Regions from separate parts of the Agrobacterium sp. 16-2014-1-2a genome, predicted to be linked through region 1. Evidence: predicted binding sites of a transcription regulator. Region 1 holds the regulator's gene; each other region holds the start of a gene.

Region 1 (4,193 bases):
ACCGGCAAGATCACGCTCGATACCGACGATATCTACGATCAGCAGATCGACGTCGTGGAACTGCGTGCCCGCGTCGGCATGGTGTTCCAGAAGCCGAACCCGTTTCCGAAGACGATTTATGAGAACATCGCCTACGGCCCGCGTATCCATGGTCTCGCCCGCAACAAGGCGGATATGGACCAGATCGTCGAGCATAGCTTGCAGAAAGCGGGTCTCTGGAACGAGGTGAAGGATCGTTTGCTGGAATCCGGCACGGGCCTCTCCGGTGGCCAGCAGCAGCGTCTGTGCATCGCACGCGCGGTTGCCGTCAGCCCGGAAGTGATCCTGATGGACGAGCCGTGCTCGGCGCTGGATCCGATCGCGACTGCGAAGGTCGAGGAACTGATCCACGAACTGCGCACCAACTACACCATCGTCATCGTCACGCACTCCATGCAGCAGGCGGCGCGCGTTTCCCAGCGTACGGCCATGTTCCATCTTGGTCATCTTGTCGAAGAAAACGAAACCGACAAGATGTTCACCAATCCGGACGACCAGCGCACGCAGGACTACATCATGGGCCGCTTCGGCTGATCCCCGGCCGGTGCTTTATCGTAACCGTACAAGACTGGTGCCTCTGCCGTGCCCCGCTGTTGGGCACGCGCATGCAGGCCAAGCCGGAGGAATAGACCATGACACAGACAACGACCCATTCGCATATCCTGTCTGCCTATGACGACGAACTGAAGTTTCTGACGCGCCGCATCGCCGAAATGGGCGGTCTTGCCGAGCAGATGTGCGGTGACGCCGTGCGCGCACTCGTCAATTCCGATGCTGCGCTCGCGCAGAAAGTCATTTCGGACGATACCATTCTCGACCACGCTGAGCGCGAAATCGGCGACAAGGCGATCGTAACCATCGCCAAGCGTCAGCCGATGGCGGCAGACCTTCGCGAGATCATCGGCACCCTGCGTATCGCCGCCGATCTCGAACGCGTCGGCGATCTTGGCAAGAACACGGCCAAGCGCGTTATCGCTGTCGCCGGCACCGGCGTTCCGCGCAAGCTCGCCCGCGGCATCGAGCATCTGTCCGACCTGGCGCTGGTGCAGCTCAAGGAAGTCCTCGACGTCTATTCCACGCGTTCCGCCGAAAAGGCCAATGCGATCCGTGAACGCGACGAGGAAATCGATGCCATGTACACGTCGCTCTTCCGGGAGCTTCTGACCTACATGATGGAAGACCCGCGCAACATCACCACCTGCACGCATCTTCTGTTCTGCGCCAAGAACATCGAGCGTATCGGCGATCATGCGACCAATATCGCAGAGACGATCTATTACATGACCACCGGCAGCCAGCCGGAGGGCGAGCGTCCGAAGGACGACAGTTCCAACACGCTTGGTTCGGTGACCGAGTAACAGACAAGCAGAAGCTTGCGGAGTTCAGCATATGGTGCCCAAGATTGCAGTTGTGGAAGACGAGGAAGCGTTGAGCGTCCTGCTTCGTTACAATCTCGAGGCTGAGGGATACGACGTCGACACGATACCCCGTGGCGATGAGGCGGAAATCAGGCTGCAGGAGCGCATTCCGGATCTTCTCATCCTGGACTGGATGTTGCCCGGTGTCTCCGGTATCGAACTATGCCGGCGCTTGAGAATGCGGCCGGAAACAGAACGCCTGCCCATCATCATGCTGACGGCGCGTGGCGAAGAGAGCGAACGGGTTCGCGGTCTCGCTACCGGCGCTGACGATTATGTCGTCAAGCCGTTCTCGACGCCGGAACTCATGGCCCGGGTCAAGGCCATGTTGCGCCGGGCCCGTCCCGAGGTTCTGTCGTCGGTGCTCAAATGCGGCGATATCGAACTGGATCGCGAGACCCATCGCGTTCACCGCAAAAGCCGCGAAGTGCGCCTCGGCCCGACGGAATTCCGCTTGCTGGAATTCCTGATGACGTCGCCGGGTCGGGTGTTTTCCCGCTCGCAATTGCTGGATGGCGTCTGGGGTCATGATATCTATGTCGACGAGCGCACTGTCGATGTGCACGTCGGACGTCTGCGCAAGGCCCTGAATTTCTCGCACATGCAGGATGTCATCCGCACGGTGCGTGGCGCGGGATATTCTATGGAAGCCTGAGCGACGCGGAACCAGGTGGTTTCGCTGGCGAAGTAGTGCACCAAAAAATCAGGAAGCCCGAAATCTGAAACGGTTTCGGGCTTTTTCAATGTGAATATCCGCCAAACTCGATGCCATTGTCCGTTTTGACCGGAGAAGATCGGCTGCGCGTTGAAATCCGGATTGAAGGGTCACGCCCAATAGTAAGGGGAAAGGGTGTGGCCTGCCATCAAGTCGCCCCAGAAAGCGGCTTGATTTTTGTCATAAAAAAAACGGGCCCGAAGGCCCGTAATTTTTGAGTGCTGAATGCGTGCCGCAACACTCAAGCCTTGCGGCGCTCGCTCACCGGCTGGTAGGCGAGTTTCGCATGGAACTTGCAATAGGGCGAAGATTCCAGCGCCTCACAACCGCAGAAATGGAAGTCGTCCTTCAGCGGATCGCCAACCGGCCATTTGCAGGTGCGCTCGGTCAGTTCCGTCAGCGTCAGGCGACGGGAAATCGGCGTGACAACGTTCTTGGAAGGAACGTAATCGAGCACCTGCGCGGTCTCGATATCGATCTCCTCGTGCAGCGCCGTTGCCGCGTTCGAACGGGTGAGGATACGCGCCGGTGCCGCGTTGACGCGACCTGCGAAAGTCGTCGCGCGCGGGGCAGGGGCAGCTGTGCGCTTCGGCGCGGAGCGTGCCGAAGTCACTGGACCGCCAGCCTTGACGCGTCCCGGCAGATTGAGACGATGGACCTTGCCGATCACGGCATTACGGCTGACGCCGCCCAGCTGCGCTGCAATCTGGCTGGCGCTAAGGCCCTCGGACCACAATTTCTTGAGCTTTTCGACTCGTTCGTCTGTCCAGTTCATGCCGCTTCTCCGCTTGTCGCGTGTATTTTCGGCAGAATCCCTCTCCGTCTCGCGCGCATGCCGCAAGCGTGGTTTCCGCCTGATTTTCGGTGACTAGTTCCGCCGCAATGCAGTCTAGTAATTAGCGATTAACCTAGTGCCAGCCCGACTCCGTGGCAAGAGTCGCGGGAATCATCTGGAATCGATTTTCCGGTTTTCCCCAACTTGCTGGCGTATTGAGTCTGAAAGGCAACACCTTGGGGCTGGCCCGCCGCCGCATACTAGTGCTTGAGAAGCCCGGGAAACGCTGACTTTTGTTGACATCGGCAAACGAAGTGACAATAGTGCCCCTGCCGCCGCAAGGCGGCATTTTGATTTTCAGGCGAGGGATAACCCCGCAAGCCTATTGACAACAGTTTGACAGCGCATCTGCGCAAGGAGTGATACAGCCATGGCCGAAGCCGGCGCGCCATTGTTTGATACGTTTTCAAGAGCCCCCCTGCGCTTCGAGCGCGGTGAGGGTGTATGGCTGTTCACGGAAAGCGGCGAGCGATATCTGGATTTTGCGGCCGGTGTCGCTGTCAACTCGCTGGGCCACGCCCATCCTCACCTCGTTGATGCGATCAAGACGCAGGCCGAGAAGGTCTGGCACGTCTCGAACCTTTATGAAGTGCCGGGACAGGAAAAACTCGCCAGGCGCCTGACGGAAGCGACTTTCGCGGACAAGGTATTCTTCACAAATTCAGGCGCGGAAGCCCTGGAATGCGCCATCAAGACCGCCCGCCGCTATCACTATACCAAGGGCCATCCGGAGAAGTTCCGCATCGTGTCCTTCGAAGGCGCTTTCCATGGCCGTACACTGGCGACGATCGCCGCGGGTGGCCAGCAGAAATACCTCGAAGGTTTCGGTCCCAAGGTCGAAGGTTTCGATCAGGTTCCGTTCGGTGATGTCGATGCCCTCAAGGCCGTCATCACGGCTGAGACTGCAGCACTTCTGATCGAGCCCATCCAGGGCGAGGGCGGCATTCGCTCGCCCAGCAAGGAATTCCTGCAAATTCTGCGCGGATTGTGCGACGAGCACGGCCTGCTGCTGATTTTCGATGAGGTCCAGACGGGTGTCGGCCGCACAGGCAAGCTGTTTGCTTATGAACATACCGGTGTTGCGCCCGATATCATGGCGGTCGCCAAGGGTATCGGTGGCGGTTTCCCGCTCGGCGCATGCCTTGCCACGGCAGATGCCGCTTCCGGCATGACGGCGGGCGTACAT
Region 2 (4,193 bases), 850 kb from region 1:
TGTTTATATTTTTTTCCGCTGGGTCCAGCAGGACTCGGAAAAAGACAGCACTCCCAAAAGCAAGAATTCCATGGGGCGGTGATCTCTAGCGATCTGGTCCACTGCACATTCATGGAAGTCCTCCGGATAACACCCTCGATTATGCGATAGCGACGCGACCATGCCGGTTTTAACGGCTGGTATGCGACTCATCGTGGGGAATCGGCATTCCCCAGATCGGGGTTTCTTCCGCCGCACAAAAAAGCCGGGCTATGCCCGGCTTTTCTCATTTGCGATTCTATTCGGACCGATCAGTTGATCGCCTTTAGATCGACGGTAAAGAACAGCGTTTCGCCGGAAGATCCGTCGACGCCGTCATTGTCAGTGACGACATAGGCCGTTCCTGCCTTGTCGAAGGTGAAGCCTTCCAGCTTGTCAACGGTATAGCCATTCGTCTGGGCCTTGAGGTCCGGCAGGAAATCATGTGCTTCCTGCTTGGCCACCAGCGGCAGTTCGCCACCGATCTTGCCCGGCTTCAGGTCAGCGATCGCGACGCGGTAAAGCTTCTTGATCTTTGCCTTGTCACCGACCTGATTGTCGCGCTCGACGATATAGACATAGTCGCCCTGTGCGGTGATTTCAGAAAGGCCGACCCAGCCTGCCTCGGTCTTGTCGAGCGGGTAACGCACGGCGCCCCATTCCTTGGACTTCGGATTGTAGGAGACGAGCTTGACGAAACCCTTCTCGTCCGTGCCCCACTCGCGCTGTACGGCCATCCACAGCGTCGCGTCGTCGCCCTTGCCGATCATGGTCACGCCTTCGAAACCGAAGCGGGTTTCGCCAGCCAGCAGTTCCTTCGGCAGAGCGATCTCAGCCTTGATCTCGCCCTTGGCGCTGACATTGTAGAGTGCGTGGGGCACGAGCTTGGCACTGTCACCTTCCGAGGCCAGCCAGAAGCCGCCCTTACCGTCAAGCGTAATGCCTTCGATGTCGAGTTTCTGAGCTGCGATACCGTCGCGCTTGATGCGCAGGGCGCTGGTTATGGTGGCGGGCTTCTTCGTTGCGTCGATGGTGTAGATCGACGGCTGGTTTCCATAGACCGAGTCGGACACGGCATAGAGGATGCCAGGCTTTTCAGCATCGCCCACCAGACCGGAGAGAGCGCCCCAGCCGATCGGTGCGCCATCAACGGTGGCGGAAGCGAGCTGCGGGTAGGCAATCTGGCCTTCTGCGCGTTCATAGATCATGACATGCGAGCGAGCGCCGCCATCTTCGACGAGATCGGCTTCGTTGGCAGTGACGAGAAGATTGCGCGACGGAATGGCGACGGCGCCTTCAGGCGAAATGCCCGAGGGCAGAAGCTGGACCAGTTCCGGTGTGCCGCCCGTATCCTTGTAGACCGCAGCGAGAGACGCGCGCTCGGCAAGAACGAAGAAGTACTTCTGGCCATCGAAGGTTGCCGCCTCCAGACCTTCCGGCTCGATGCCCTTGGCCTTGGAGCGCTTTTCCGGATAGTGGCCGATGCTGGCGGCAGCGTGCTCAAGGGTGGCACCGGCTTCATAAAGAAGCTTGCCGGTCTTGTCGAAAATGGTGAAGCCGCGCGCGCCGCCCTGCCAGTCACCCTCATTGGCGATGACGATGCGGTCATTGTCCAGCCACTTCACGGCATCTGGCTCACGCTTGCGGCCTTCCTGCTTGTCGGTGAACTTGATCTGGCCGTCCGTCTTCGTGTCGACGCCTTCCAGATCAACCGTGCCGGCGGAGAAATGCGTCTTTACCGTACCGGTCTTGCCGTCGATGACGACGATGTGGTTGTTTTCCTGCAGCGTGAGCGCGATCTCGCCATTGGCATTGATCGAGACGAATTCCGGCTCCGGATCTTCCGGGGAGATTTCGGCAAGGCCGGTCACGTCGATCTTCTTCAGCGTCGCGCAGTCGGCAACGCCGTTTTTCAGACCGACCGTCACCAAATAACCGGCCGGCATCTGTGGCAGGGCGCCTTCGTTCACCTCTTCATCGCGTTCGTTTTCGATCGCGATAGCGGCGAAGGTCTTGTCCGGGGAAATTGCGACAGAATCTGGCTGGCCGCCGAGATCGCAGCTCGCTTCAATCTTCTTGGTGGCGATATCGACCGTCACCAGCTTGCCGGACGGCTTGGCGCGGTTTTCGGACGTGTTGACACCGGCCAGAACCTTGGCGCCAGCAACGGCAACCGAGGTCGGTTCGCCTTCCAGCAGCAACGCGCCGCCAGCCTTGGGTGCCTTGGCGTCGGTGATGTCAACGAATCCAATGCCGCCAAGCGGGCTGTCCGAATAGATCAGTGTCTTGCCATCTTCGCTGGCGGTTACGATTTCAGCTGAAGTGACGGCCTTCGCGTCCTTGTCCGCTGGCAGGTTCTTTACGACCGGGAAAGATGCGATGCGGTTGAAAACCGGCTCGGCAGCAGCCGGAAAGGCCGCGGACGTGAGCAGAGCAGCAGTCAAAGCCATCTGAGAAAGTCGGAACGCCATTATAAATCCCCCTTGGATCCAAAAAAACACCCTATGGCTTCTGCGTCAGAGACATGACAGCGGCATGACATTTCCTGTCGGAGGAATCAAAAAGCCCGACCATGAAGGCCGGGCTTTCCTGTTCGTGCGCACATTCCGCGTATCAGAGCGCCGTGTGACCGGATGGAGGCTACACAGGCGCGCTCTCCTACTTTCAAGTACATCTTGCCGGTTCGAAAAAAGGGCTATCCGAAAAAGCAATTCGAAAAGCCGCCCGGTTTACGTGCCGGCATGATGGCGTCAGGGCGTCAAAACATGTTTCCTCGTGAACCTGAAAAGCCGCCCGCCCGCCGCCGGACGTCACGGCCTTTCGGAAACCTTACGAGTTGACGGCGTCCTTCAGGCCCTTGCCTGCGGAAAACTTCGGTACGTTGCGAGCCGGGATATCGACTTCAGCACCCGTGGAAGGGTTACGACCCTTGGAGGCTTCACGACGGCTTACGGAGAAGCTGCCGAAGCCAGCGAGACGGATGTCGCCACCGCTCTTCAGTTCGTTCTGTACGGTTTCGAATACGGCATCAACAGCGGAAGCAGCATCTGCCTTCGTGAGACCAGCCTTTTCGGCAACAGCAGAGACGAGCTCGTTCTTGTTCATGTTTCCACCCCTTTCAATGGTTTGAAACGACTCAAATTAAGCCGGCGCAGAATACGTCTGTATCCGCGCGCAGCAACTCAAAAGCGCTGGAATCGCCTGAAAAACAAGGGGTCTGCGGGGTTTTTCACAAAAAAGGCCGACATTTCTGCCGGCCTTTCCCTTAAACGTGCCAATTTCGCACCAGTTCTGCGAGCATCAAAGAAGCATCGCGCCTTTCGGCATCTAACACATTGAATCTATGCACAGGTGTCGCGAAAACCGATTCTGGCTTTCACAACGATGTGGCAATCAATGTGCGATCGTCTGTCCGCCCTCGTCGACACCGTCGACAGTTGCGATAACAGGCGTTTCGATGCTGCCGTCCCACTCGATTGGCTCGGGCATGCGAAGCAGCGCGTGCTTGATGACCTCACCCATGCGAGAAACCGGGATGATCTCCATCTCGTTCTTCACATTATCAGGAATATCCGCCAGGTCCTTGGCGTTTTCTTCCGGGATGAGCACCTTCTTGATGCCGCCGCGAAGCGCCGCAAGCAGCTTTTCCTTCAGGCCGCCGATTGGCAGCACGCGACCACGAAGCGTGATCTCGCCCGTCATCGCCACATCCTTGGAGACCGGGATACCGGTCATGATGGAGACGATGGCGGTTGCCATGGCAACACCGGCAGACGGTCCATCCTTCGGGGTAGCCCCTTCCGGAACGTGAACGTGAATGTCGCTCTTGTCGAAACGCGGCGGTTCGATGCCGAAGTCCACGGCGCGCGAGCGGACATAAGATGCCGCTGCCGAAATGGATTCCTTCATCACTTCCTTGAGGTTGCCGGTGACCGTCATGCGGCCCTTGCCCGGCATCATCACGCCTTCGATGGTGAGCAACTCACCGCCAACTTCCGTCCATGCCAGACCGGTGACGACACCAACCTGATCCTCACGCTCTGCCTCGCCGTGGCGGAACCGCGGAACGCCCAGATAATCCGGGACATTGGCTGCGGTGACTTCCACGGACTTGACCTTGCCCTTGATGATCTCGGTCACGGCCTTTCGTGCAAGCTTCATCAGCTCGCGCTCGA
Region 3 (4,193 bases), 700 kb from region 1:
CAAGCGCATCTACAAGATCGAATTCAACGACGCCAATGCCGGCAAGGCGGCGCGCAAGATCGGCTATATCGATCTGCTGAAGATCTCCGATCCTGATAACAGGAAGCGTCAGGGCGGCGGCAACGGTTTCTACGACATGCCGTTCGTGACCATCGAGAATGTCGACCGTGTCGACGCCACCCATATCATCGTCGGCAACGACAACAACCTGCCCTTCTCGGCCGGTCGTGCGCTGGACAAGGCTGACGACAACGAGTTCGCCCTGCTGGAAGTCAAGGACCTTCTCGACGCGAAGTGAGGAAAAGGGTGCCGGAATTCGTTCCGGCACCGTCAGCGCATCGGCGCAATCTCAACTGAACGGAGCGTTCCTGCGGCCTGAAAAAGGAAGCGAGGCGCTCCGTTATTGTACCGACCCAACCTGACCCGGAACCCGGTTCCGAAACAGGAAAGACCCGTCATGCAGGACAATGCCGAACGACTGTATTACGCCCTGAGGAAAAGCTGGTCGCTCGAAACCAGCAGCCTGTGGTCGAGAGAAAACCCAGCCAGGGGGCAAGGCGGCGTTACAGCTCTTGTGGTGCAGGATATTTTCGGTGGCGACCTCGCCAAAACCGTCGTTAGCGGCGCCGACCATTTCTACAATATCGTCAACGGCACCCGCTGGGATTTCACCTTCACCCAGTTCGATATTCCGGTCGGTTACGAGGACAGGCCCGCCACCCGCACGGAGGCGATGGCAAGGGCCACGCCCCTGCAATATGCCTATCTCAGCGCCTGTATCAGGAAGGCGCTGGGGCACGGTTGAATAATAACGGCTTGTAGCGAGGCGACCGGTTTGTCTCGGCGACAAACCGATTTCGGTCTGTCGTGTTTTTCGTTTGCGGTTTCAAATCCACAACTTCAGCTTCTCCTCTCAAAGCAGACACAATCCATGGCATAGTACCGCAGGTAAACGAGGCGTGCCGAGAGGAGAGTTGTGCGATGAGTGAGAGCTGCCCGGTCCTGACGCCCGCCGAACGGCAGGTTCAGGATATATTGCAACGGACAGAATCGGCGATGGTGTCCACTATTTTCGCAGCGCTTGAGCAGGCAAGCAAACAGGCTGCTGACGAACTCCAGTCAATCGGGTCTGAAATACAGCCACCGCCTCATGACTATTTTGCCGCTGTCGCACACCAGCAGCTTTTCCTGCTGTTATGCGGAGCCGACCTGGAAACATTCGAGGGCGGAGATCCCGAAGTCGCGCGTCACATCATTCAGAATGCCCAAAACATATCCGACCATTACTGGAAGTAAAAAAGCTGCGACCGCGGATGGTTCCGGCGGCTGACCGCGCTGTATGAAGCCAGATTTCGTTCCACGCAAAGCGCGCGCACACGATCTGCATTTCAAACGGATATCTGGCCTAATCGGCTTGCCTTCGCAATTTCACGTCATACGCCCTTCATAGTCCCCGGTTACGCAGGCCGAAATCCGGAGACAGGCATGCACTCAACCGCACAACTCAATCGCCCCAAGCTCGCAGAGACAGTCATCCATTCGACGGCAAGCATAAGGGACTCGAACATAGGTAGCTGCTGCGAAATTTTGGCCGATACCTCTCTGCACAACGTCGAACTCGGGAATTACTCTTACCTCGGACCCCGTTGTATTGTCGGTGATGCGACAATCGGGAAATTCTGCGCTATTGCCGCGGACGTCAGGATTGGCGCACCGAACCATCCAATGGACCGACCGTCCATGCACCGTTTCAGCTACTGCCCGGAATATTACGCTACAGAGGCGGTGCGCGACGACGCTTTTTTCGATCGCCGCAAGGAGGATCGCGCCGTCATCGGTCACGATGTCTGGATCGGTCACGGGGTCATCGTGCTGCCGGGCGTGAAGGTTGGAGACGGCGCCGTGCTCGCAGCAGGCGCGGTCGTCACCAAGGACGTGCCGCCCTACACCATCGTCGGCGGTGTTCCCGCGAAGATCATTCGCGAGCGGTTTTCGCAAACCGTGGCGGGGAAGCTTGCCAAAATCGCCTGGTGGGACTGGCCCTTCGAGACGATCATGGCGCGGCTAGCCGACTTTCAATCAAGCGATATCGACGCCTTTTGTCAGCGCTGGTCCTAGTATAGCTCCACAACTGTCTGCGGTGCCAAATGGCCGGCGTCTGCCCCTTACTCGAACACAAACGCCAACCGCTTGCCCGTCAGCTTCGCCAGTTGCTGCAGGCGTCCGTCCAGACGCTCGCCGGCAAAATCGCAATAGGCGTGTGGTACGACGAATTCCAGATCCAGATCCGGATTGGTGGATTTGCGGAATTTCAGGTGATCGACGACACCGGGCATGGAGGCTGAGAAGAGGTAAACGACGCGCAGCAGGCCGCCGAGCAACTTGCCTAGTTCCAGCAGGCGGTCACCCGCCATGGCGGCGAGCGGCTGTGTGGTGCCGTTGTCGTTCAACCCTTCGAAGCGGTAATAATTGGCAAGCGCAATGTAAGCGCGGCCCGGATGGGTGATCGCCACGAAGGAGGAGTGGGCGATGATGTTGAGCGCCTGGAGGCCGCGATAGTCCGGATGTGCACGCCAGCTGATATCGGCCAGAAGGCAGGCCGCCTGCCGGTAACGGCTTTCCTCTTCCGTCTCCTCGATGCCGAAGACCGGAAAGGTGCGGCCGCTCCAGTCGGCCAGTTCGCGCGCATGTTCGGGCGAACGGGCACGCAGAATGGCAAGCTCGTCGGCCGTGACCAGCAGCGGGTCGGTATCCCGCTCCGCTTCCGTCAGCAGCGAATAAAGATAACCTTCGCGCACGCCCTGCGCCGAGAAGGCGATCGTTGCCGGCTTCATCGCCTTTAGAACTTCACGCATGGCGATGGCGCCGAACGGCAGAAGCGAACGGCGGTTCTTGGAGACCGCCTGCCAGGCCGGGTCCTTGCTGTCCCTGGAGACGATGACTTCTTCCAGAAAATTCAGCATTTCCGCCAGCGGCAATTCATATCCCTGCATCATGTGCAGCGGATAACCCGTGATCTCCATGTGCAGCTTGGCGATGTTTCGCCACGTGCCGCCCACGGCATAAAAGGTACGCCCCTCGCCGGCCGCCAGCAGCTTTGCGAAGGATTTGACGTGCTTGCGGGCAATGGTCGTCGCCTTCTCCAGCGAGCCATCCGATTGCTCCGACAACCGAAGGCCGCCGAGCGGCAGGGTGATGCCCTCGCCACAGTTCTTGCCCTTGATGTCGATGAGTTCCAGCGAACCGCCGCCCAGGTCGCCTGCAATGCCATCCGGGTCGTGGAAACCGCTAATCACGCCATAGGCGGAATAAAGCGCTTCCTTTTCGCCGGACAGCACCTCGATCTCGCAACCAAGTATGGCTTCGGCTTCACGGATGAAATCCGGGCCGTTTTCCGCTTCACGCGCTGCCGCTGTCGCCAGTACGTAGAGTTGCTGCGCCTGCGCCTGTTCGGAAAGCGCATGGAAGCGACGAAGTGCCATCAACGCCCGGCTGACGCCTTCCTCATGCATCCGGCCCGTGAGGGCCAGTCCCTTGCCGAGACCGCAAAGGACCTTTTCGTTGAACAGCACGGCGGGCGCGCGGGAAAGACCTTCATATACGACGAGACGAACGGAGTTCGAACCAATATCTATGACGGAAACGGGGGCAAGGCCGGTCAGCCGCCCCTGTGCTTCTGATCGAGTCATTCAGCCTGTTTCTTGCGGGAAGAAATCAACCCGGCAATCAATTTGGGCGCACTTGATTTCAGGGCTTCACCACGTCCGGAAAGGCTGGGATTGGTCATGAAATAGTGCTGCGCGTTGAACGGTTCTTCGCCTTTACGCACCTCGATGCGCCTCGACGTTCCGTCCGCAAGTATCTCGTAGCTCTGCTGGTTGTCAATGAGATTGCCCAGCATAATCTGTGAAAGAACCTGCTCGTGCACGGTGGGGTTGGTGAGCGGCACCAGCGTTTCAACGCGGCGATCAAGGTTGCGCGGCATCATGTCGGCGGAGCCGATATAGACCAGCGCCTTGTCGGAAGGCAGGCCGAAACCATTGCCGAAGCAGAAGATTCGGCTGTGCTCGAGGAAGCGGCCGACAATCGACTTGACGCGGATATTGTCCGACAGACCCGCAACCTGTGGGCGCAGGCAGCAAATGCCGCGCACGACGAGATCAATCTCCACGCCAGCCGCACTGGCGCGGTAA
Region 4 (4,193 bases), 240 kb from region 1:
TTCGGGACGATGCGCTCAATCCCTCGGGCGTGAGGGTACCATGTTGCAGTGTGGTCGCCATGCCGCTTTCCTTTATTGGCAAAAGCGGCGATGCCGCAAGGCACCGCCGCTTCCGGATATGATCTGAGGATCAGCCGCCGATAACGGACTTACGGGCGTCGATGATCGTCTGGTAGAAAGCCGGGTCGACCTTGATGTAGGCAGTGTTCTTGCCCTGGGTGTAACCCTGGAAGCAGGCGAGATCCTTCTTCGGAAGTTCCATGAAGAAGTCTTCGACCTTCTGCTTCATGCTGTCACCGATCTTGTTGGCAACGAGAAGCGGACCGTTCGGGATCAGCGGGGACTTCCAGACCTGAACGATATCGTCCATGTCGAGGTTGCCCTTCTTGACCATCTGGTGAAGGTTGCCGCCGGAGTAGCCTTCTTCCCACTTGCCGACGCCAGAACCGAATGTCGTGCCGACGTCGAACTTTTTGTCGAGAACGGCGAGAACGAGGTTCTCATGGCCGCCGCCGAAGCCGGTTTCGGAGAAATATTCCTTGACCGGAACGCCGGTTTCCTTCGGGATCGATACGTTCGGGACGAGGAAGCCGGAAGTGGAGTCAGGGTCGGCGAAGCCGATCTTCTTGCCCTTGGCGTCAGCCAGAGACTTGATGCCGCTGTCCTTGCGGGCAACCATGATCGTGTAGTAGCCGCTCGAACCGTCAGAGCCGGTATAGGTCAGGATCGGATCGACGGCCTTGGGATCGGCAATAGCGATCTTGGCGTAGGAAGAAGCGCCCATGGATGCAATGTCGATGGTGCCGCCGAGCAGGCCCTGGATAACGCCGTTATAGTCCGGCGACGGGAAAACCTGAACTTCGGAAACGCCGGTTGCAGCCTTGAGGCCATCCGCAACGCACTTCGTGTTGCGGATCTGGTCGGCTTCATTTTCCGAACCGTCGAGACCGATACGCAGGACCTTGACGTCCTGAGCCATGGCCGAACCGGCCAGAACGCCAAGGGCGACTGCCGAAAGAAGGATTTTCTTCAACATGGACTTTCTCCTGTTTTCCGGCGAGCCGGAGTTTGTTGTGAAGTATCGGCCCTTGACGCGGGCGCAAACGATGCTGAGCGGTTCCTCAGAGCCCGGCGAGAGCCAGCGGTTCGGGACCGGCAGATTGCTGAACCGGACGCGCGGCAAGCTGCGCGCCGGGAATATTGATGCTGGTCGAGGTCATGGTCTCGTCGATGCCGGCGCCGTGTGAATCCGTGCCGTAAATCTCGGTGACCGCCGCCGCCGTCAGTTCGGCGGGTGTTCCGTCGAAAACGACTCGACCCTGCGACATGCCGATAATGCGTTCGCAATAATTGCGCGCCGTATCCAGCGTATGCAGATTCGTTATGACGGTGATGCCTTCACGCTCGTTGATGTCGCGCAGGGCGTCCATGACGATCTTGGCGTTCAGGGGATCGAGAGAGGCGATCGGCTCGTCGGCGAGAACCATCTTCGGAGACTGCATTAGTGCCCGGGCGATAGCGACGCGCTGCTGCTGGCCGCCGGAAAGCGTGCCCGCCGCCTGCATGGCTACGTGCTCGATGCCGAGCCGCTCGAGGGCGGCAATCGCCATCAGGCGCTCTTCATCCGTGAAGATGTTGAACAGGCTGAGCACGGTCGAACGGTGGTTCAGGCGGCCGAGCATGACATTGGTGAGCACGTCGAGACGCGGCACCAGATTGAACTGCTGGAAGATCATCGCGCAGTCGCGCTGCCAGTTGCGCAGGGCGGCACCCTTCAGCGAAGAGACTTCCGTGTCGTTGAAGTGAATGGAACCCGAGGAGGGATCGACGAGGCGGTTGATCATGCGCAGCAGCGTTGACTTTCCTGCGCCAGAACGTCCAATCACGCCAACCATCTGGCCTTGCGGAATTTCCACATTCACGGAATCGACCGCAGTGTGGTTGCCGAAACGGCGCGTGACTTGCTTCAGGTGAAAGCTCATTTCCCCGTCCAATCTTCTTCTGATGGGGTTCGACCTAACAGCGGTGCGTGAAGCGTGAATGTCAGTTTGATGAAGAAAATATTACAGAATGCGCAGATAAGGCGTGCGCGTGGTCGCCTGCGAACCTTTTAGTAGTCGTGCCACCGGATTGAGGCCGGCGGGTGTCTCGCAGACATTGTTAGGGAGACCCCGGAGCATGACCCCGGAATCTGCAGTTTCTTCGGTGTGGGGCGATTTTACCCGGCGTATTTCGCCACGAAATCCTCGGCGGCGAGGGTGCGGAAATCGTCCAGTGCGCCGCGCAGCGTTGCGTGGTCCCAGTCCCACCATTTGAGATCGTCCATGCGCTGGCCAAGGTCCGCCGGGAAGCGGTTCCTGATCAGCCGGGCGGGTACGCCGCCGACGATGGTATAGGGCGCAACGTCTTTCGACACGACCGCACCGGCCCCGATTACCGCACCGTTTCCGATTGTGACGCCAGGCAGGATGGTCGCGCCATGGCCGATCCAGACATCGTGGCCGATCACCACGCGCTTGGCGCGGCGGGCGGCGAAGAAGTCATTTTCATCATCGGCGTCGTCCCAATAATTGCGGGCACGGTAGGTGAAATGGTGAAGTGTGGCGCGCGACATCGGATGATTGGTCGCGTTGATGCGGACGGATGCGGCGATGTTGACGAATTTGCCGATGGTGGCGCACCAGATCGCACCGTCCTGCATGACATAGGAATAGTCGCCCATCTCCACTTCCTCGATGCGGCAGCGTTCCGAAATTTCGGTATAGCGGCCGATCGATGAATTGGTGACACGGGCACTTTCGTGGACAACAGGTTCGAGACCGACCTTCACACTCATGCCGCTGCCTTCCGGGGGGAGAATTGCGAGACATCCAGAACGCGATCGGCCACGGCTTCCCGCACTTCCTCGTCATGGAAAATACCGAGCAAGGCGGTCCCCTTGCGTTTCTTTTCCGCGATCATCTCCACGACCACCCGTCGGTTGGCGGCATCCAGGGATGCGGTGGGTTCATCGAGAAGCAGGATCGCGTGATCGGTGATGAAACCGCGTGCGATGTTGACGCGCTGCTGCTCGCCGCCGGAAAAGGTTGCTGGCGGCAGCGACCACAGTTCCCGCGGCAGGTTGAGTTTCGAAAGCAGAACGGCTGCCTGCTCGCGGGCCTCTTCTGCGGCAACCTTGCGCGCAAAAAGCGGCTCGGCGACGACGTCGATCGCCGGAACGCGCGGCACGGTGCGCAGAAACTGGCTGACATACCCGATGGTGCGATGGCGAATCTCGAGGATGGTGCGCGGCGAGGCGCTGCCCATGTCAATGACCTGATCCTCGTGGCGGATGAGGATCTGGCCGCTGTCGATGGCATAATTGCCATAGAGCATTTTCAGGATCGAGCTTTTGCCGATGCCGGACGGGCCGCCGAGCACGACACATTCTCCGCCGGACACGGAGAAACTGACATCGCGGACAACAGGCAGTTCGATGCCATCGCGAAGATGCATGGTGAAGCTTTTGAAGACTTCCGAAACGATAAGGGGTGTCGGCATGGCGTCAAACCTGCAAAATGGAGGAAACAAGCAATTGCGTGTAGGGTTCGCGCGGATCATCCAGCACCCGATCTGTCAGACCGTGTTCGATGACGTCACCACCCTTCATCACCATCATGCGATGGGAAAGCAGCCGCGCGACCGCCAGATCATGGGTGACGACGATAACGGCGAGGCCGAGATCGTTGACGAGACCACGCACGAGATCGAGCAGGCGTGCCTGCACCGAGACATCGAGGCCGCCGGTCGGTTCGTCCATGAAGACGAGGCGCGGTGAGGTCACCAGGTTGCGGGCAATCTGCAGACGCTGACGCATGCCGCCGGAAAAGGCGCGAGGCTGGTCGTCAATGCGGTCTGTGCCGATTTCCACCCGTTCCAGCCACTCGCTGGCCGATTGCCGGATATTGCCGTAATGCCGGTTACCGACAGCCATAAGCCGCTCGCCGACATTGGCGCCCGCCGAAACCGCCATGCGCAGCCCATCCGCTGGGTTCTGGTGCACGAAACCCCAGTCTGTCCGCATCAGGAAACGCCGTTCGGCTTCGCCCATATGATAGAGGTCTCGCACCGAGCCATCGCGCATGCGATATTCCACGCTGCCAGCCGTCGGCACGAGCCGTGTGGAAATGCAGTTGAGAAGCGTGGTCTTGCCG

The links. The regulator PhoB, encoded in region 1, activates phosphate uptake and scavenging genes when phosphate is short. The targets are predictions, from matches to a motif close to TGTCATNNANCTGTCAT.
Region 2: the regulator PhoB is predicted to act here: its motif matches at 2,543-2,559, upstream of ACQZ45_RS02820 (esterase-like activity of phytase family protein).
Region 3: the regulator PhoB is predicted to act here: its motif matches at 1,432-1,448, upstream of ACQZ45_RS03680 (DapH/DapD/GlmU-related protein).
Region 4: the regulator PhoB is predicted to act here: its motif matches at 2,041-2,057, upstream of phnC (phosphonate ABC transporter ATP-binding protein).

The regions. Positions count from the first base shown of each region.
Region 1 is NZ_JBNWBX010000001.1:1,419,950-1,424,142, reverse strand. Features, by position in the region: gene pstB (phosphate ABC transporter ATP-binding protein PstB) at 1-573, shown strand, start outside; gene phoU (phosphate signaling complex protein PhoU) at 672-1,397, shown strand; gene phoB (phosphate regulon transcriptional regulator PhoB) at 1,429-2,112, shown strand; gene ACQZ45_RS07110 (GcrA family cell cycle regulator) at 2,414-2,947, opposite strand; gene ACQZ45_RS07105 (aspartate aminotransferase family protein) at 3,378-4,193, shown strand, end outside.
Region 2 is NZ_JBNWBX010000001.1:571,063-575,255, forward strand. Features, by position in the region: gene ACQZ45_RS02815 (hypothetical protein) at 1-82, shown strand, start outside; gene ACQZ45_RS02820 (esterase-like activity of phytase family protein) at 291-2,489, opposite strand; gene hupB (DNA-binding protein HupB) at 2,848-3,123, opposite strand; gene lon (endopeptidase La) at 3,412-4,193, opposite strand, start outside.
Region 3 is NZ_JBNWBX010000001.1:723,889-728,081, forward strand. Features, by position in the region: gene ACQZ45_RS03665 (esterase-like activity of phytase family protein) at 1-298, shown strand, start outside; gene ACQZ45_RS03670 (YunG family protein) at 458-805, shown strand; gene ACQZ45_RS03675 (hypothetical protein) at 982-1,296, shown strand; gene ACQZ45_RS03680 (DapH/DapD/GlmU-related protein) at 1,486-2,118, shown strand; gene ppx (exopolyphosphatase) at 2,166-3,689, opposite strand; gene ACQZ45_RS03690 (RNA degradosome polyphosphate kinase) at 3,686-4,193, opposite strand, start outside.
Region 4 is NZ_JBNWBX010000001.1:1,660,084-1,664,276, reverse strand. Features, by position in the region: gene phnE (phosphonate ABC transporter, permease protein PhnE) at 1-61, opposite strand, end outside; gene phnD (phosphonate ABC transporter substrate-binding protein) at 131-1,036, opposite strand; gene phnC (phosphonate ABC transporter ATP-binding protein) at 1,122-1,982, opposite strand; gene ACQZ45_RS08315 (transferase hexapeptide repeat family protein) at 2,219-2,836, opposite strand; gene phnL (phosphonate C-P lyase system protein PhnL) at 2,833-3,540, opposite strand; gene phnK (phosphonate C-P lyase system protein PhnK) at 3,545-4,193, opposite strand, start outside.